Regions from separate parts of the Priestia sp. JNUCC 25 genome, predicted to be linked through region 1. Evidence: a T-box and tRNA genes for the amino acid it is inferred to sense, from the RefSeq annotation. Region 1 holds a T-box; the other holds one or more tRNA genes.
What was found. The T-box of region 1 lies ahead of ileS (isoleucine--tRNA ligase). A T-box ahead of a tRNA ligase gene usually reads a tRNA of that ligase, here a tRNA-Ile.

Region 1 (10,620 bases):
GGTCTACGGTAAAATACAACAACACAAGAGGAAGAACGAGCGAAGCAAGCACCACCCAAAACTGCCAGTTTCCAAAATCTGAATACTGATGCCAATACGACGATAATAACTCCTGCAGCTTATCGCTTTGTTCATGTATGTTTCCCCAGTATCGTTCATAACTCACTGAAGTAACCTCCTATATAGAGTCTCTGCTTATGTATGTACGAATAAGCTCCATTTTATACAGAGAAACACGGGAAGCGGCCATTTATTGCTTGCCATCACCTAAATACGTCACCGGGAGTTCATGCTCAATGACTTTACTTGCTTTTCGATTAACAGCATACGCTTTTGCTGTTGGTCTTGAGCTAACTGATGCGGATAGCTTCTCATCTTTAAAATGCAGCGCGACTCCATCATCTACAGCATAGCCTTCTTTCATTTCCCCGCTTGCAATTAATTCATGATACGAAGGTCTTCGATTGCTTTCTCCGTCATAGTGAGGACAGTTGCTGCCGGTTAAAAACCCTAGACAGTCGATTTTAGACAGGTTGTTGTTCATTGAATCAGTGACACCTTCTTCAAACCAGCAAAGTGAACCTGCGCTTATTCCTGCTAAAATAATTCCTTTTTTATAAGCTGCTTTTAAAATCGTATCCAATCCCCATTCTTTCCATAAAAGAAGCATATTCCTTGTATTACCGCCGCCTACATACAAAATATCTTGCTGCAGTACATATGCTTTTAAATCTATAAAGTTTTGAGAAAACAGCGATAAATGAGACGGTGTGCATATTAACTTCTCAAACGCTTCATAAAACCTTTCTACATAATTATCCGCATCTCCGCTTGCTGTAGGGATAAAGCAGATCTTTGGTACGTTCGTATGAGCTTGTGAAAGTATGTACTGATCCAGCAGCAAGTTATCCGGCTCCATTGAAAAGCCTCCGCCGCCCATGGCTATAATTTGTCTCATTTCCATCCTTCCTTTCAAAAAGATCATAGATACAAGGTAAATTCATACTACTTCTCATAGATGAATTTCCGTATAATGGAAGAGTGATAAAAAGGTGGTGCAAAGCTTTTGAAAATAGTACGAACACTTATACTAATACTAGGCATTTTTATTATCTTGTTTTGTATCTTTGGCTATATCGATTATAACGGTCAAAAAATGGATTTAGGAGCCAAACAAGAAAAAGACATCCCATCTTCCATCAACACGGACGGAGGAACCATTACGCTATCTGCTGTCAGTAAAAAATACGATAAAACGCAGTTTGGCTTTTTTGTTATTCAAAACAATTCGACGCATACCTTAACAATTCCTTACGAAAATACGGCGGATCACTTAAAAGACGGCAAGTGGTACAAAGTTGTGCTAAACGGATTAGAGTTTCCTGATAAAACCGTCACGCTGAAGCCAGGGAAATCATTCAAACAAGATATCGCAACTCCTAATTACAAGGTAGGAAAATACCGTTTTGTGCAGCACTTTAAAGATGAAAATGGAAAAGAGTATGTATTAGCAGCTCCTTTTGAAATCGTTTGGCCGAGTCTTAAAAATGTTCTCGGGCAGTTTGATTAAAGGTAAAAAAGCACTTACCCATTATGAGGTAAGTACTTTTTATCAGTTCTGATTTAAAACGCGAAGTGTAACTTGCTTTGTTCCGACTTTTACCGTCTCTCCGTTTTTGATAGTTTCTTTCACACTGAGACTGTGCAGCAGAAGATTTTCTTGAAGCAGCGTTTCAAACTTCGCCACGGCTTCCTTCACTTCTTCATCTCCGCTAAGCTCTAAATCAATACGTAAATTCACGGGTAAATCCAGCTTTTTACGATAATCTTGAACCGCTCGAATTACTTCGCGAGCGACCCCTTCCTGCACAAGTTCTTCGGTTAACGCCGTATCCAACACGGCGGTATACATGCCGTTCGATGCAACCGCAAAACCTTCTTTCGGAACTTTTTCAACGAGTACGTCAGCCGTTTCAAGCGTTAAGCTTTCTCCTGAACCAAGCGTAACACTTAGCTTGCCTTGTTCAACAAACTCTTTTCCTTGACCTTCTGAAAGGTTCTTTAATACTTGATTGACCTCATTTACTCGTTTTCCAAACTTCGGTCCAGCCTGTTTAAAATCAAGTTTTAACACGTACGAAACAAGTTTGTCGTCGTCTTGCTCCACATTAAAGTTCTTCACATTAAGCTCATCTTTGATGACATTATGGTATGCTTCCCACTCTACATCTTCTTCCGTTACCACAAGCGAAAGACTTTGCAGAGGCTGCTTTACTTTTAACGAATGCGTATTTCGGATGCTTCGGCCTAGTTCAACTACTTGCAGTACCGCTGCCATTTCTTTTTCCAGCTTTTCATTCACTTTGGTTTGATCATACACAGGATAGTCTGCCAAATGAACGCTTTTTCCTGTCAGATTTTCATAAATATCATCCGCAACAAACGGCGTAAACGGCGCTAACAGCTGACTAAGCGTGACTAACACTTCATGAAGCGTATCGTAAGCCCCTGCTTTTTCTCCCTCCATCCCTTCTGACCAAAAGCGATCGCGAGAACGTCGTACATACCAGTTGCTTAGCTCTTCAATAAATGCCGCGATTTCACGAGCGGCGCTTGTAAACCCGTAATCTTCAAGATGTACTGTTGCTCGCTTAACCGTGCTGTGCAAACGTGAAAGAATCCACTCATCCAATTTTGTTTTTTTCAATTCATACGTTTGCTCGGGATTATAGCCGTCAAGCTTAGCGTACAGCACGTAAAAGCCGTACACGTTCACGAGTGTATCGATGACTTTTGACTTCGCTTCTTGCACAACGCGCTCTGAAAATTTCTTCGGATTCCAAGGCGCACTGTCTGCTAAAAGCGCCCATCTAAGCGCATCGGCACCAAATGTATGAATAAGATCAACAGGGTCCAGCGCATTTCCTTTACTTTTAGACATCTTTTGACCGTTTTCATCTAACACGTGCCCAAGAGACAAAACGCGCTTATAAGGTGCCTTTCCTGTAAACAGCGTTGAAACTGCCATCAAGCTGTAAAACCAGCCCCGCGTTTGATCAATTCCTTCTGCGATGACGTCTGCTGGAAACTGCTTTTGAAACAGCTCGCTGTTTTCAAACGGATAGTGATACTGCGCAAACGGCATCGAGCCGCTGTCAAACCAAACGTCAATTACTTCCGGCGTTCGCTTCATTTCTCCGCTGCAGACCGGACACGTTAGCTGCACGTCATCTACATAAGGCTTATGAAGTTCAATGCTGTCATCCACAGAATGAGACGCATGATTTTGCAGCTCTTTGATGCTTTTCGGGGCTACTTGATGCTGACATTTCCCGCATTCCCATACGTTCAGCGGGGTTCCCCAGTAGCGTTTTCTGCTGATGTTCCAGTCCACCATATTTTCTAAAAAGTTGCCAAAGCGGCCGTGCTTGATATGATCCGGGTACCAGGTCACGCTTTCGTTGTTTTTCAAAAATTGTTCCTTTAACGCCGTCGTTTGGATAAACCAGCTTTCATTTGCGTAATAAAGAAGCGGCGAGTCGCATCTCCAGCAAAACGGATAGCTGTGCTCATGCTTTTCTTTATGATACAGCACGTCTTGATTCGCTAAATAGCGCACGATATCAACGTCGCAGTCTTTCACAAAACGTCCTTGAAACGGCGGCACTTCAGCCGTGTACTGTCCTTTTTCATCCACCACGTTCACAAACGAAAAGCCGTTTTCTTTTACCACTCTGTAATCATCTTCACCGTATGCAGGTGCTAAATGAACAACTCCTGTTCCGCTTTGATCCGTTACGTAATCAGCCGTCACCACTTCATGCCCTTTTTCCACTTTCACAAAATTAAACGGCGGCTCATACGACATCCCTTTTAACTCATTTCCTTTATGTTGAGATAAAACCGTATACTCTCCTTTTAACACTTTGTCTGCGAGCGCTTCTGCCACTATATACACGCTGTCGCCTTGCTCGGCGCGAACGTAGTTCATCTCTTCATGCACCGCAAGCGCTACGTTTGATGGAAGCGTCCAAGGTGTTGTTGTCCAGCCTAGAAAATACTCATTATCGCGGTTTTTCACTTTAAATTTCACCGTTACCGTTAAATCTTTTACATCTTTATACCCTTGCGCTACTTCATGCGAGCTCAGCGACGTTTGACAGCTCGGGCAGTAAGGTGATACGCGGTGGCCTTTATAAAGAAGTCCTTTGTCATGTATCGTGCCAAGCACGTTCCATACACTTTCAATGTACGAATTCTCCAAGGTGATGTAAGGGTCTTCCATATCAACCCAATAGCCAAGCTGCTCCGTGAACGTGCGCCACTGCTTTTCATACACAAACACACTTTCCTTACACTTGTTGATAAAAGCTTCTACGCCGTATTTTTCAATGTCATGCTTCCCTGATATTCCGAGCTGCTTTTCTACACCGAGCTCCACCGGCAGTCCGTGCGTATCCCAGCCTGCTTTTCGAATCACTTGATGCCCTGTCATCGTCTTATAACGAGCCACCACGTCTTTAATCGTCCGGCCTAGCGCGTGCCCAACGTGAGGCAAACCGTTTGCTGTAGGAGGCCCTTCATAAAATACAAACGAAGGATGCCCTTCTCGATTTTGAACCGACTGCTGAAACACATTTCCTTTTTTCCACTGCTGCTGGATACGCTGTTCGCGCTCTTGCGAAGACTCCCTTACATTCACTTCTTTCATGTGATACCACTCCTTTTAAAGTTAAAAGCACACAAAGAAACCCGTCCCTATGACTAGGGACGGGTTTTAAACCGCGGTACCACCCTGGCTTCTATTGATCCGTTCATCAATAGCACTCAGCAACGTACAATCATACGCGTTCTTTTTAACGGTAGACTACCGTTCAAACTTACTTACAGTTCAGTTTGACTTCTCAGAGAGGATATTCCCCTGCAGCTTGAACACCGGCTTTCAGCTATCACCAGCTCTCTGTGGAACAAACTTGCAGGGTACTGATTCTCTTCAACGAATTTGTGTGCTTTTATTAGTAGCTATTGTATGCGGTTTGGAAGGGAATGTCAATGTTTATGAAATTTATATATGTTTTTTCTTATAATGCAGTCGTCTATTGATAAAATAACTACTTACCACTGTTTGCTGCCTTTTTCACGCTCATAGAAAAAGGCAATGTATACAAAAAACCACCTCATTTAAGGTGGGTATTATTTGCCTCTACGACTTGAAAGATGATCTTTAAAACCAGTTAACAAATGGCGGAATGCTTTGAGGGAAATGAAATAGATTACATGGATCATATGCTCGTTTCACTTCTCGAAGCTTTTTAAAATTCTCTCCATAATAAGCTGTTGGCCAATCTCTGATGAACCGGTCCGGCCAGTTCACATAATCTCCAGTTGTATATCTCGATAAAGCATTTCTTAATTCTTCAATCCATCTAATGTTTGATCGCTCTTCTGAAGGATGGCTCCATGTAGCAAGGTACTCCTGTGCGATAATAGCATCTCTATAATAAAAGGCCGTTTCATTAGAGGCAACTTCCTCCACTGCTCCCCCAAGAGACTGATGCCAAATACTAGATTTTTCATTTGGAGCATTTTCTAAAAAATGCTTCATTGTTAAAATAGCGTCTTTTGGAAAAGATTTATTAAGAAAAGAACCTGACCTTTTTCGAGGGGCGGGTTGGTTTCCGCTCGGATCGTCAAAAAATTGTACAGCTTCAATATATGAAACTTCCTTTATTACTACTTTTTTAGGACAACCCACGTCTATTAAAGGCTGCAAAAGTTCCTTTAACTTGAATGATGAACCAACAAATTCACCTTGAGCAATAATCTGATTCGCTTCTTTCGATTTTAACTCAATCTCCGAAGTTAAGCGCTTATCGGTATTTGTGGCCCAGTGCTGCCATGCATCAAAAGCAGCTTCAAAATCTTCCCATTCCCATGTAATTGAAAAGATTGACACCTTTGAAATAGGCTGCACCTTAAAGGTAAGAGACGTAACAATACCAAAGTTTCCGCCCCCACCGCCGCAACACGCCCAAAAGAGATCACTGTTGTGATTTTTATTTGCCTTAATGAGTTCAACTTCTCTCTGTTCATTTACGATCGCCATTTCAACTTCAACCAAATTATCACAGGTAAGCCCAAACGGCCTTGATAACATCCCAATTCCTCCGCCAAGCACAAGGCCTACAAGACCAACACTGCTTTCCGTTCCTGCAGGGATAGTCGTTCCCTTTTTCCATAATTCATTATATACTTTCCCTAGATTAGCTCCTGCTTCTATTTTCGCTGTCATGTCTTTAGAGTTGAACGTGATTCTATCCATTTCATTAACATCAATCACTAATCCACCGTTCAATAATGAAAAATTTTCATAGCTATGCCTGCCGCTCCTTATTCGAAATGGGACATGATTTTCCTTTACCCACTTCAATGCATTTACTACATCGTTTGTATTCTGACAAAATACAATTATTCTTGGAAATTTAGGTACACCTAAATTATTATTTGTTCTAGCCTGATCATATTCCGCATCATCAGGTGTAACGATTCGTCCAGTAAGCTTTGTTTCCTCCACGATATAACCCCTTTCTTAATACAGATAAGATGCTATATCCTATGAATTTTCTTCAGAAAAGACACACAGTTTAAAAGGGAGAAATAGAGAGTAGAAAACTTACTGGAGGGGTTCCTCGTATGCTTATCTGCATAACTTGAATCCTGAAGAATCTGCAAAAGAGATAATCATACCTCTATAACAAATAAAATAAACATATACAGAATGATAACTCTGATGGGATTCGAAAGGAGAAATCACCTTTGACAAAATATCGGATTATGACCTTTGATGGAGGCGGTACTTTAGGTGCTTTAAGTTTACAGCTTTTGAATAGATTGGCTCATCAAAACCCCAAGTTAATTAGTGAAACCAATGTTTTTTCAGGAAATTCGATTGGTTCATTTACTGCTCTTGCATTAGCAAGCGGAAGATCGCCAGAAGAAACGTTTCAGTTTTTCAAAGATCACATCTTACCAGCATTCAGCATTTCCCGACCGGGCGGACCTGTTTTTAACCAACAATTACCCTATTCTGGTTTTATTAAAGCCATACGAACATTTTTCCCCCGAGACCTTCGCCTTAGAGACTTAAAGAAACGAATTGTTGTGCCTGCCTTTCACTTATTTGCACCGGAGCTGAACCGTTGGAATCCTGTGTTATTTCATAATTTCCCTGGCTCTCCCTATCTTAATGAAAAAGCGAGTGACGTAATACTTAGGAGCAGCGCTGCCCCTGCAACGCAAAGAGCTTATCAAAACTATGTGGATGGGTATACAGTAGCAACTAACACCAGTACAGCTAGTATCGCATTTGCAGTGGGAAAAGCAAAGCAGCCGCTGGATCAAATTGCCGTATTATCCATCGGCACAGGTGAACAGCCAACTCAATTAAGAAGAGATACGAAGGGATGGGGAATGGTAAGTGCCGATAACATACGACCAGAAGATATGGAGGACCTGCCGCCAAATTGGGGTGTACTTTTAGACCGGTCTCCTAATGAACCGTTGCTGCCGTTTCTTCAGATTATCTCTGGTGGATCGAGCTATTATGAATCAATGGTTAGCTCTGAGCTTTTAGGCGATCAGTTTTTCCGGTTAAATCCGAGGATTCCTAATTTCTCTAAAACGGACCCTTCAGTGGTGCCCGCTCTTATTTCAATTGCTAATAAAACTAATTTACGACCTGCGTTTCATTTCATTGAAAAAAACTGGAATTAATACAATTGTACTATAAATGAACTTTTTGTTTTTATTGCACCTATTTGGACTTTTTATGATAAGATATCCACGCTGGCAGCGTAGCAGTCACTCAAACCACTTCCCTCTCCCCCAACCAAAACAACCGCTAGCTCCCAAAAGGAACTAGCGGTTATTCATAATCTCTCAGAAACCACTCACTCTTCCACCGGCGTCTGCTCATCTGTTAATGTATCAATTTTAGTAATTTGAAGTTTGTCTTTGCCAGCAGCTTTCACATGATAAATTCGTTCTTTTTTAAACTGCGTGCTCGCGTCATATGAGTCGGTGAACGTGTATACTTCGCTTGTATAAATGTCATAGGTTCCGTCGTTATGTGATTCTGTTTTTGTCACGAGAAACTGATCGTTAGCAAACGATACGGTTTTGCCGGCAAGTGATGTGATATAGCTTTTTAGCTGTTTATACACTGGCTGATCCGAGTCAATATAAGGCGCCATCGAACTAAAGTCGCCGCTGTTTAAGCTTGAAAAGTAAGCGGCTTTATAGGAGATAAAAAAGTTTTCAAGCTCTGTTTTGCTTACGTCAGCTGGCTTAGGTTCTTCATTTTTTAACGGCTTGGTGCTGGTCGTGGCTTTTATGTCTGCGCTTGTTTCTGCCGTTTGATTGTCACGATTCATGTATACAATCGTCAGTAATAAGACAAGGACGATAGCGCCTCCTATTAAAACAGGAAAAGTACGTCGTGATGCTTGCTGTTTTTTCAGCACGGGAAAGTCTGCGTAGGCTGGCAGCGTAACAGGGTTTATATCTAGCTTCAACCGAGCTAATGACCCTGGTATTTCCGTGCTTTTTACACTTCCAAGCGGCTGAAGTGCTAAAAATTCTTCATATGCAACAATAAACTCGTTTACTGCTATTCCTTTATACATGCCGTAAATTCGATTCCACAGTTCCCGACACCTAGTATCCTTTATATCTTCACTCAGTTCGTTAAAAAATGGTCGTGATTTTTTAATAAAAGCCGCTAACCACGTTTGATGAACGTCAACTTCGTGGACTCCATTTAGGTCCGTAAGTGATTGCTTTAACTTGGCGTGTTCACTTGCATCGTTTTGGCTAACGACTTCCATACTGCGTTGCGTTTCTTGCAGCACAGTAGAAAGACTCTTACTCATTTTTTCTTGTAGCGCATCAAACTGACTGCGGATATCAGGCCAGTGAAGTTCGAGTAATTGTTTTTGTGCAGTAGTGGTTTTTCGGATACTTTCATTTAGCTCATGCTGCTTTGTGCGAAAGGCGGTCGCTTTTTGTTTGGTCACCAATTTATTTTTGCTTAGCTGATGCCACTCTTGCTTTAAGCTCTTGGCTTCTTCAAGTACTGTGGCTATCGCTTGTTTTACATGTTCGTGCTTGTTTTGAAAGTCAATGAATGCTGGCAAATAAGCATTCCAGCTTTCCTTGATTTCTTTTAGCAATGACGTGTTAGCATTTTTTTCTGTTAGTTGAAAAAAGTCATTCCTAAATGCCACCATATCCGCTTCGGAAGAAAGTTCTTTTCCGAAAAGCTCTGTCACATTCTTATGTATGCTTGTTAACTGTTGGATCTGTTTCATATTGCTTTGACGCTTTTTTATGTACTCCGGATAATCGCTTGAAAGAAATGTCATCATTGTATATTCAATGTTGTTCATATTAGACTCTGTACGTTCTTTTTCTAGTTCTTCATACACTTTCTGCAGATGACGTTCTACTATGGAGAGAAATTTTTCTTTATCCATCCCGTCTACTTCTTCTTTTAGCATGTTTAAAGATTCCGTTTCCCCGATAAGAGATGTTTTTTCTTTATATAGCTGTATCCACCTTTCTAGTAAATGTGCTGCTGATTCATTCCAGTGGCTTGTATTCATCGTTTGCTTCACCTGTTGTTTTTATTTTTATCCTTTTTTAACTATACAGGAATTTAACAGAAATTCTATTACAGTTTTATTACTCTTGAAAGATAAGGTTCAAGCTTTCTAGAGCTGCTGCTAACGTTTGTTTATCTCCTTGATCGTAGCTATGTGCCACAAGCACTACGGTTGTAAATACGGCTTTCCATTTTGCCAGTCTGTGCGTTTCTTCATCTACTTCTCCGTATTCTTTGAAAAAACGTGCTCTTCCTTTAGGAGGTAAAAAGCTGTAGGCAATCGCTAGGTCAACTGCCGGATGACCAATATGAACGTCTCCCCAGTCAATAATGCCTGAAACCATATTGTTTTGATCAACAATCATGTTTTTAATATGAAGATCTCCGTGAACTAGTACATGTTTTTCTTGATACTTAATTTCTTGTATGTCATTTACATAGTCTTCAAGAACCCCTTGGTTAGAATAAAGGTTACGCTCTTTCATTTGCTTAACATATTTCTCTAGCGCAGGCTTTCGCTTCATCATATCAAGCCGATTTAGCTCATCAAACGGCACGCCAAGCTCTTGGGCTTTTAAATGAGGATAGTGATGCAGCGTACGAAGAAATCTTGCTAGTATAGAAGCAGATTGCGTACGTTCCTCTTCTGTTAATCGCGCAGGCGGATTTCCTTGAACGTAGTGATAGCCCGTAAACGGCCAAGGGTATCCTGCATTCGGCTTACCGAAAAAAATGGGTTCGGCAATGGATAGCGGCAGATGAGAAGCAAGGCTTGGTAAAAGCTGATTTTCTGTTTTCAATAGTCTTACTGCGAGTTCTCTTCTTGGAAACCGAAACACAAAGCGGCCGTTTACTTGATAAACCGTATTGTCAAAGCCATAGCCAAGTAGTAAAATTTTAGCGGGCGCAAGGTCTGGAAACTGCGTCTCGATTAGCGTTTTGGCAAGCGGTACTGATAC
Region 2 (10,620 bases), 1.6 Mb from region 1:
GTTAATGCGTTTTTTAATTTCAGGGATTGCATCTGCTGCGCGCTCGTCTGGACAAGCAACACGAACAACTTGGCATCCTGCTTCTTCTAAACGTTTAATTTCTGCAACCGTTGCTTCAACATCATGTGTCTTAGTGGTTGTCATACTTTGAATAACTAACTCGTTGCTGCCTCCGATTGTTAAATCTCCAACTTTAACCGGGCGTGTTTTTGTACGATGTATAATTTCACTCACGTGATAATCTCTCCTTCAAAATGAAATCAAGAATTTGAATTCATTAATAGAATAACTCTTTATGAACAAAATAACTAGTAGAAAGTACTACCTTAGCTATTTTAACAATGACTATCCCATCTTGACAAGAAGAATGCTGTCATTACTTGTAAATAGGGAACTTATACGTTTTTCCAATTTGAATATCCTCAGGCGCTGTACCGTTATTTAACTTTTTGAAGTCTGTAATCATTTGGTTCATAGAAACCGGTATCGATTTTTTTGTAAGCTCCTCAATGACGGACAAAACTGTATCGCCTGGCTTAATTTTTATTTTTGTATAGGTGGAAGAAGAGCTGGCGGCTTTTGTTTCTGCAGGCTGCGCTTTGCTGACTTGAACTGCTTCAGTAGCAGTGGGAATGGTCCCGTATTTAATGTCGTAGTGACAAATATATCCGATAAAAGCGAAAGCGGCTAATGCACATAGCTTTTTCATTATGCTCCTCCTTCATTCTTTTGCTTATGTGTAAAGCCTATGCTTGTCTTACTTAAATATGATTGGAGAACGAAAATTGAAAGAAAAATTAATGATTGTTTCATTAGGCTTATTGCCTTTAATCATGGTGCTGGGAAATTCCATGCTCATTCCTCTGCTGCCAAGCATTCAAAAGTCACTTCATTTAAGCGGAGTTCAAACCAGTTTGATACTGAGTGCATTTTCGATTCCAGCCGCATTGTGTATCCCTGCTGTAGGGATTTTATCAGACCGGTATGGGCGTAAAAAGTTAATCATATATTCACTCGTCATGATGATAATAGGTAGTATCATCGCTGCTAGTAGTGCTTCATTCTCTTCTGGAAGCTTTGCTGTGTTGATGGCAGGCAGAGTCATTCAAGGGATTGGAGCTGCAGGTACTACAACGTTGGCAATGGCATTAACTGGAGATGTATTTACAGGGGAAAAAAGAGCAAAAGTCCTCGGGATTTTAGAAGTGTATAACGGAGTTGGAAAAGTGGTTGCACCGATAATTGGAGCATCGGCAGCACTCGTCGTATGGTATGCCGCGTTTTTTGTCTATCCTTTAGCTGCAGGTGCTGCTTTAGTAGGTATAGTGATGTATGTGAGAGAAGGGAAAACAGGTTCGGATTCAGTATCTGTTCAAGAATATTTAAAGAAAGCTATTGGGATTGTCTATGATAAAAGAAAATCGCTTTTTCCTTTATTCTTTGTCGGGGGATTAGGGTTGTTTTTATTATTTGGCATTTTATATTACTTATCTTTTCTAATAGAGGAAACGTATCATATAGACGGTTTTTTTAAAGGAACCGCTTTTTTATTTCCTCTTGGTGCGATGACGCTCGTTTCTTACTGGACCGGTCAACGCATCAAAACAGATCTAGAGCTCATGAAAAAATTAATGATAGTAGGGATAACTCTTTTATTCCTAATGTTTGGAGTATTAACGATTATTTATACGCTTCCTGTGCTGATGTTTTGTTTGACAGTCGCCTTTGGCGGCTTAGGATTTGTTCTTCCGTGTATTAATATGATGATTACTTCAGCGGCTTCAGACGAAGAAAGAGGGTTTATTGTATCCATTTATGGAACGGTGAGATTTTTAGGAGTAGCGTTGGGACCTGTTGTTTTTGAAGTGTGGATGCATGCTGAAAGGCTGATGTTTGTTTATAGCTTTATTCTGCTCACAGCAGGAGGTTTGTGGGTTTTGTATCAGTTGAAAATTCTTTCTTCTGCAATGGGAAGAAGAAAAGTTGTACCGAAATAAAGAGGCTGAGACTTAACTAAATCACTCCAATCACCACCTAGAAGCAGCCGCATACATGAAACCTGCGTTCACCATATCAATAAAAAAATCCGAACGAGTTGGATTCTCTATCAAGAATCTAGATTCCTCGTTTGGATTTTCCTTCAACTAAAATATGTTTGTCCCAGCATCTTTATTAGGTTTTACCTTTTTTCTTATAGGAACCCTTGTGACGAGCAACAAGTAAATGAAGAATGTTCCTATCCAGTAAAGAGAGCTATGTAGTGCTAGAGACAAAGAAAAAGCTTCAAAAAGCGTATAAAGCAGCGTGAAGGCTACCGTACTATAAGCGCTCAGTGCCCATAGCTGCTTGAAAGGAAGCTGCTTTTTAGTAATGAGTCCAATCAGTTTTCCAAGATAAGCAAGGCAGGTAATAGAAAGGAAGTTTAGTCCAGATGTTAATACGTACAGTAAAAGCATAGCGATAGGGACAAGTATGTATAAAGAAAATTTTTGTTCGTGAAGCAAGTTTAGCAGTTCATTTTTATCTTTATGATGCCAGTTTAGCAACTCATATGAATACGTTTGTGTTTGTGAATTAGTCGTGATGTAAATTCCATCCTTTAAAAAACCAATTGCATGAGCAGGGGAATGAAACCGTTCAATAGACTGTGAGGGGTTTAAGATAAAAGCGGTACCGTTTGCTTTTTTTGTGAAAGGTTGACTTGACGTAAGCTGTGAGTTTGAAATAGAAAAAGAAGGAACAGATTTCGGAAGATCTGTAGTAGCGATATGATAGCCGTTTACAATCGTCAAAGTCATAAAGAAAAATGTAGGCAGCAAAGAAATAAATGTTAAAAACAGCACAAAGCCAATTGTTTTATTCGTATGCTCAAAGCGAAGCGACCTTATTTTTTTGAAGGAAGTAAAACTCCATGCCATCTTTTTCAGCATGCTCATTGTAAAGCCTCCTCTTATTGAAGATTCTGATTATACCTTATTTTATAGCGAAAATTTAAGGTTTACAATAGATTTTAGAAACCGTTACCAATTACAATGATGCGGTGGAGCGTTTTGTCACAAGCACATCTTATGCGTATATGTACAGGTTTTGCCGTCATTGTTTTTGAGGATATTACGGGTAGCTTGAGGACCGTGCTGTTAATATTGCAGAGGTACACTCGAAAATCATTATTTGAAGAGGTATTCGAAAGTAAAATAAAGGAAGGACTCGTCGTGCAAGGTCTTTCTTTATAGGAGTGATTATTGTATGATAAATAGTAATAATAAAAAGGATAGGTGCGGGCATGGCTATTTTATGTTGGGCATTAATTATCATTAGCTTTGTTGTATCGTTTGTTGGGTTGGTTTATCCTATCATCCCAAGCGTGCTATTTGTAGCTCTAGGATTTGTTATATACGGTTTATTTTATGATTTTAGCTCCTATAGCTGGTTATTTTGGGTGATACAAGGATTGTTAGTTGTCGCACTTTTTTTAGCAGACTATATAGCTAATATTATTGGTGTGAAAAAATTCGGAGGCACTAAAGCAGGTGTTTGGGGAAGTACAGTTGGGCTGCTTGTGGGTCCGTTTGTCATTCCGGGATTTGGAATTATTTTAGGGCCGTTTATCGGAGCGATTGTAGGAGAACTGATTGTTCATCGGACCACAATTAGCAACGCAGTAAAAATTGGAGTAGGTTCGGTTATTGGCTTTTTTAGTGGCGCTATTTCAAAAGGATTTATTCAACTGCTGATGATTGCCTATTTTTTATACGCTGTTTTAAAATAATATATTGACTTTAGGCTAGAAACATGTTAAATTTTTAATGTCGCTAGTAAATGTTATATTGTTCCACAGTAGCTCAGTGGTAGAGCTATCGGCTGTTAACCGATCGGTCGTAGGTTCGAGTCCTACCTGTGGAGCCATGGCGGTGTAGCTCAGCTGGCTAGAGCGTACGGTTCATACCCGTGAGGTCGGGGGTTCGATCCCCTCCGCCGCTATTTTCCAATTTGCGTTTGTGACATACATAATTCATATTGTTCCACAGTAGCTCAGTGGTAGAGCTATCGGCTGTTAACCGATCGGTCGTAGGTTCGAGTCCTACCTGTGGAGCCATGTGGACCCTTAGCTCAGCTGGTTAGAGCAGACGGCTCATAACCGTCCGGTCGCAGGTTCGAGTCCTGCAGGGTCCACCATTTATAGGGTTGGAGGAATACCCAAGTCCGGCTGAAGGGATCGGTCTTGAAAACCGACAGGGGTGTTAAAGCCCGCGGGGGTTCGAATCCCTCTTCCTCCGCCATACTATTGTCTATTCAAAGCTTCTTTTGAGAAAAAGAAGCTTTTTTTATGTTTAAAAGAATAGCGAATGGGAATTAGGTAAATATAAATCATGGATTAGGAACTTTTTATTTGAAACAGTAGGGTAAATTTGCTAATCTAAACGTATATGGTGCTTTTGCGCCAAAATGCTTACATATTTTGAAGGAGGAATTATTCATGGCTTACAAATTACCAGAACTACCTTATGCATACGATGCACTGGAACCACATATCGACAAAGAAACAATGAATATTCACCACACAAAACATCACAACACATATGTTACAAATCTAAACGCTGCTGTTGAAGGCAAAGCGGATTTAGAAAGCAAAAGTATTGAAGAGTTAATTTCAAACTTAGATGCTGTTCCTGAAGATATCCGTACAGCAGTACGCAATAACGGTGGCGGTCATGCGAACCACTCATTATTTTGGACAATCCTTTGCCCTAACGGCGGCGGTGCTCCAACTGGTGAATTAGCAGACGCTATCGCTAGCAAATTCGGCAGCTTTGATCAATTCAAAGAAGAATTTGCAAATGCAGCTAAAACTCGCTTCGGTTCTGGCTGGGCTTGGTTAGTTGTAAACAACGGCGAATTAGAAGTAACAAGCACACCAAACCAAGATAGCCCATTAATGGAAGGCAAAACGCCAATTCTTGGTCTAGACGTTTGGGAGCACGCTTACTACTTAAATTACCAAAACCGCCGTCCAGATTACATTTCAGCATTCTTTAATGTTGTAAAATGGGACGAAGTTGCTAAGCGTTACGACGCTGCAAAATAAGCTGAAGACGTATTTAAGAGCCAGTAAAGTAATTATTACCTTTACTGGCTTTTTTGTTTTCCAATTCTTTTACATATCTCCTTTTCTTTTTCACACACTAGGTGTAGAAGAGAAAAGGAGTTTTTTGATATGCCTTTATTAAAAAAAGTAGTTGGAGATGTAGAAGTTAGTAAAGATTTACTTTTGCTTTTAATTATAGGCGGTCTTTATGCCTTGGCTATTTCAATTTCCAATTCGTTTGTTAACATTTATCTGTGGAAACAATCAGGCGAATTTTCGGATCTCGCTATTTATAATTTAGCGGTAGTGGTGCTTCAGCCGCTTACGTTTATTTTAGCAGGTAAATGGGCCAAACGAATTGACCGGGTTGTGGTTTTAAGGTTAGGTGTATCTTTTTTAGCTGTTTTTTATATCGCTGTATTAGTCAGTGGAGCTAACGCAGCCGAGTATTTAGTATTGCTTGGTGGACTGCTGGGTATAGGATACGGCTTTTATTGGCTAGCTTTTAATGTGCTAACTTTTGAAATTACAGAACCTGATACAAGAGACTTTTTCAACGGATTTTTAGGGATCTTAAACTCTTTTGCAGGGATGATTGGTCCTTTAGGAGCGGGCTTTGTTATTTCCGCTTTGTATGAATCACTTGGGTATAAAATTGTGTTTGGTGTATCGCTGCTATTGTTTATCGGTGCCGTTGTGCTTAGTTTTTTTATTACAAGACGCGCAGCGGAAGGAGTATACAAATTTAAAGAAGTATGGGCTGAACGAAAAGTCAATAAAGACTGGAATCGAATATTGCAGGCTCATTTCTTTCAAGGGTTGCGTGAAGGTACGTTCATTTTTGTTGTATCCGTCATGGTATTTATTACGACGGGAAGTGAATTAGCTTTAGGAACATATGGACTGGTGAATTCAGCGGTTGCGTTTGTAGGATACTATGTTGCCTCAAGGTTTATTAAGCAAAAAAATCGCCTTCGGTTTATCTTCACAGGAGGCCTCCTTCTCTATGGAGCAGTCTTTTTGCTTATCTTTAACTTATCGTATCCAAAGTTAATTATATATGCTGTTTGTATTGCCATTGCCTATCCTATTTTGTTGGTTCCATTCATTTCTCTAACGTACGATGTGATTGGACGAGCAAAAGACGTTGTTTCAAAAAGAATTGAATACATTGTTGTCAGAGAAGTATTTCTGAATATCGGGCGCGTCGTTTCCATATCTTTATTTTTAATAGCTGTACTAATTTTTGATGAAGCAAAAAGTATTCCCATTTTATTAGCTATTGTTGGAGCAGGGCATACGATCATTTATTTTTGTGTGAGACATATCTCACAGCCTCTGCACAAAAAAGAAACGACTGTTACTCCTCCGGTATTAAATGAAGGAGACGGAGAGTCTCCAGCTTAGAGTGTTGTCAGCTCCTTCATTTGTACTATGGAAAATGCTTCGCTTTTCTTTTAGAATAAATACGTTGTGTAAATAGGCACCTGCCAGGTGTCTATTTATTTGCTAAATGTCTGATTTTATGGTGTTATGGTATATATGTTTTATAAAGTGTAGGTGTTGGTATGAAAAAGAAAAAAAGAAGAAAAAGTCACGTGCCTTTTCGTGTGAACTTACTTTTCTTGACCGTATTTGCCCTATTTTCCGTATTAATTTTGCGGTTGGGACTTGTTCAAATTGTGTACGGTGAGAATTACGAACGAGAAGTCGAAAAAACACAGGACGTTACGGTCAGTACGCCTGTTCCTCGAGGGAAAATGTACGATCGTTATAACCGCGTAATTGTAGATAATACCTCTTTAAATACGATTACATATACTCGTTTTCAAGGAAATACAGCTGAAGAAAGGCTGCGCATCGCTAAAAAGTTAGCCACTATGATCGATGTTCCTTACACCACAAATGTGATTGATATTCCAGAAAATAAAAAGAATAAAGATGCTAAAAATGTGGTAAAAATTACAGAACGCGATATGAAGGATTATTGGATTATGCTTCACCCTAAAGAAGCGGAACAGAAAATTACGCAAGCTGATCGCAAAAAAGTTCAAGATGGTGAAATGACTGATGACGAACTGTATCAACATCAGTTAGACCGCATCTCTAAAAAAGATTTAGAAAGTCTAAAGAGTGATTTAGAAGTTCTCGCTATTAAGCGCCAAATGGAGGCAGGTTACTCTAACACCCCGCAAATTGTTAAGAGCGGTGTGACAAATGAAGAGTATGCCGTTGTAAGTGAGCACTTAGATGAACTTCCAGGTGTTGATACAACAACGTATTGGGATCGCTCATACCCAGAAAACAGTACTCTCCGTACTTTGCTTGGAAATGTATCATCTGCCAACGAAGGACTGCCCAAAGATAAAGTACAGTATTACTTGTCAAGAGGCTATAGCCGAAATGACCAAGTTGGGACGAGCTATTTAGAGAAGCAATACGAAGCCCAGCTCAGCGGTCAAAAAGAAAAAGTTCAATATGTAACAGATAAAAAAGGAAATCTCCTTGATACAATTCAAGTGTCTAAAGGTGAACGCGGCAGTGATTTGGTTTTAACTATTGATATGGAGCTTCAAAAAGCAGTAGAAAAACAAATTACGGACCAGCTTTTAGCTAAAAAGCAAATGAAAGGAACGCAATTTTTAGACCGTGCTTTTGTTATTATGATGGATCCTCACACAGGAGAAATTTTAACAATGGCAGGTAAAAAATACACCATTGATAAGAAGACTGGGGCGCCTAAAATAGAAGATTTTTCATTGGGGAATATTTCAACATCTTATACAATGGGCTCTGTTGTAAAAGGAGCAACGGTTTTAGCCGGCTTAGATTCAGGAGCTATTAAGCCAAACACAGTGTTCGTTGATGAACCGTTAAAAATTAAAGGAACACCGGTTAAAAAATCAGCTGAGGCTGAAGGGCTAGGACCCTTAACGTATTCATCTGCGTTAAAATATTCATCCAACGTATTTATGTTTAAAACGGTAATGGCTATGGCTGGGTTACAGTATCATAAAAACATGACTTTACCGATTAAACCTGATACATTCAGCGAACTGCGTTCTTACTACAGTCAGTTCGGCTTAGGCGTATCAACAGGCATAGACCTTGATAACGAATCAACAGGTGTCCAAGGTGGAAGCGATGTTCCAGGTACGGCGCTTGATTTAGGAATTGGTCAGTATGATACGTACACGCCGCTGCAGCTTGTTCAATATACTTCTGCAATAGCTAATGGAGGGTATCGCATTAAGCCGCAGCTAGTAAAAGAAATCCGAAAACCAACGATTAAAACCGATGAAATTGGCGGTACGCAGCATTCATTTGAGCCTGATGTGTTAAATCGTATCACGATGAAAGAAGAATACATTAAAGATGTTCAAAGTGGCTTTAAGCGCGTTACGCAAGAACAAGGCGGTACAGGGTATGCAGCTTTCCATACAGCGAACTATAATCCTGCTGGTAAATCAGGAACGGCACAAGCCTATGAGAAAAACCCAAGCGGAGGGGACCCTATTAAAGTTAATAATTCAAACTTTGTGGCCTTTGCTCCGGCAAATAATCCTGAAATTGCAGTAGCTGTGGTGGTACCATCGGCATTTGTGCCAAGTGCACCAAATACCATTACAAAAGAGCTTGCTCGTTCTGCGCTCGATACGTATTTTGATTTAAAGAAAAAAGGTGAACAAGAAGTAAAAGACCAAGAAGAGAATCAACAGGCTGTCATTGCAAACGACGCCAATTAAAGAGGCTGGAACAAAAACATATTAATTGAAGTTAAGATCCGAACAAAGTTGGTTAAGAATCAACTTTGTTCGGATTTTTTATTTGTAGGGTGAACGTAGATTTCGTGTATGTAGGTGCTTTTAGCGGTTGATTGGAGGGCAAGGTGAAGACTCCTGCAGGAAAAGCGAAGCGACGAGGAGACTCACCGGCCGTTCGTGGAAAGCGAAGTCTTGCACGAAAATCAACAGTGGTGTCGGAAGTAATTCATACTGGCTTATTTATCTAATTTATCCATCTTTAGATTGAGTTGATTTAGTTATGTCTCTACCTCTTCTTTTTTTGTTAAAAATCTTTACATATATGGTTTTTTATTGAATTTAAGGGTCGTAAGAACTAGTTTTTTACCTAAAAAACACGCAGATAGACCTTCGTTTACAAAAGCTTTACATTGAGTTAAAACACAATTAATAGTCGGCTATTATTCTGTAAGTGTAAGGATTAATAGAAATGATCAAAATAAGGGGAAGCGTTTCGGCTTCTCGTATTTATTTACACTGATAGTAAACAATAGATATTAAATAGACATAGAGAGACTTTTATTGTGCTCAAAACGGTTAAAGACGATGAAGGAGGATTATCCAATGGCAATAACAATGGAATTGACTAACAAAGAAAAAGTAAATACTCCGCAAACAAAAGAAATTGTATATAAAACAAAAGGTTTGAATTTATGGTATGGCAACACACATGCCTTAAAAAATATTGATTTAGACATTCATGCTAACGAAGTTACCGCGATCATCGGTCCATCAGGCTGCGGAAAATCAACATATATTAAAACGTTAAATCGTATGGTAGAAATGACTCCAATTGTCCGTACATCAGGTGAGATTGAGTATAGAGGGAAAAATATTTTTGATAAATCGTACCACGTGGAAGAGCTGCGCACGCAAGTAGGAATGGTTTTCCAAAAGCCAAATCCGTTCCCGAAATCTATTTATGATAATATTGCGTACGGTCCAAGAATTCATGGCGTTCGCAACAAGAAAAAACTAGATGAAATTGTTGAAAAAAGTTTACGAGGAGCAGCTATTTGGGACGAAGTTAAAGATCGTTTGAATCAAAATGCAAATGGGTTGTCAGGTGGACAACAGCAGCGTATCTGTATTGCGCGCTGCTTGGCAATTGAACCTGACGTTATTTTAATGGATGAGCCTACTTCTGCGCTCGATCCAATTTCAACATTAAAAGTAGAAGAGTTAGTACAAGAATTAAAGAAAGACTTCAGCATTATTATTGTTACCCACAATATGCAGCAAGCGGCACGTATTTCAGATAAAACAGCATTTTTCTTAAATGGAGAAGTGGTAGAGTACGCAGAAACAGATAAAATCTTCTCAATGCCATCTGATAAACGCACAGAAGATTATATTACAGGTCGTTTCGGTTAAGACATACAAGGAGATGGGATGAGTGGTTGTACGCGAAAAGTTTCATGGTGATTTAAAGATATTACGTGAAAAATTATTAGAAATAGGGCGCTTAACGCATGAGGCGCTATCAAAATCAATTGAAGCGTTGCAAACAAGCAACGTTGAGCTGGCGCTAGAAATTATCGACGGCGATTCATACGTGGATGACTTAGAAGAAGAAATTAATGACCTAGCTATCTTACTGATCGCAAAGCAGCAGCCGGTGGCTATCGATTTAAGACGTATCATTGTGGCAATTAAAATTGCTTCGGATGTTGAGCGTATGGCAGATTTTGCGGTTAACGTAGCAAAATCAGCTATACGAATTGGAAACGA

Region 2: it has a tRNA-Ile gene. The T-box ahead of ileS (isoleucine--tRNA ligase) is inferred to sense a tRNA for this amino acid. The anticodon was not compared.

Annotation. Positions count from the first base shown of each region.
Region 1 covers NZ_CM132211.1:2,704,770-2,715,389, forward strand. The annotation lists gene JNUCC25_RS13800 (hypothetical protein) at 1-166, opposite strand, end outside; gene JNUCC25_RS13805 (Type 1 glutamine amidotransferase-like domain-containing protein) at 251-958, opposite strand; gene JNUCC25_RS13810 (immunoglobulin-like domain-containing protein) at 1,067-1,570, shown strand; gene ileS (isoleucine--tRNA ligase) at 1,613-4,711, opposite strand; T-box leader at 4,764-5,006, opposite strand; gene JNUCC25_RS13820 (FAD-binding oxidoreductase) at 5,225-6,574, opposite strand; gene JNUCC25_RS13825 (patatin-like phospholipase family protein) at 6,817-7,773, shown strand; gene JNUCC25_RS13830 (TcaA NTF2-like domain-containing protein) at 7,950-9,662, opposite strand; gene JNUCC25_RS13835 (phosphotransferase) at 9,742-10,620, opposite strand, start outside.
Region 2 covers NZ_CM132211.1:4,314,255-4,324,874, reverse strand. The annotation lists gene ispG (flavodoxin-dependent (E)-4-hydroxy-3-methylbut-2-enyl-diphosphate synthase) at 1-225, opposite strand, end outside; gene JNUCC25_RS22715 (hypothetical protein) at 377-709, opposite strand; gene JNUCC25_RS22710 (MFS transporter) at 786-1,997, shown strand; gene JNUCC25_RS22705 (DUF1189 domain-containing protein) at 2,145-2,936, opposite strand; gene JNUCC25_RS22700 (DUF456 domain-containing protein) at 3,284-3,769, shown strand; tRNA gene JNUCC25_RS22695 (tRNA-Asn) at 3,832-3,906, shown strand; tRNA gene JNUCC25_RS22690 (tRNA-Met) at 3,908-3,981, shown strand; tRNA gene JNUCC25_RS22685 (tRNA-Asn) at 4,022-4,096, shown strand; tRNA gene JNUCC25_RS22680 (tRNA-Ile) at 4,100-4,176, shown strand; tRNA gene JNUCC25_RS22675 (tRNA-Ser) at 4,188-4,280, shown strand; gene sodA (superoxide dismutase SodA) at 4,478-5,086, shown strand; gene JNUCC25_RS22665 (MFS transporter) at 5,216-6,493, shown strand; gene JNUCC25_RS22660 (peptidoglycan D,D-transpeptidase FtsI family protein) at 6,655-8,832, shown strand; gene JNUCC25_RS22655 (hypothetical protein) at 8,976-9,098, shown strand; gene pstB (phosphate ABC transporter ATP-binding protein PstB) at 9,466-10,263, shown strand; gene phoU (phosphate signaling complex protein PhoU) at 10,286-10,620, shown strand, end outside.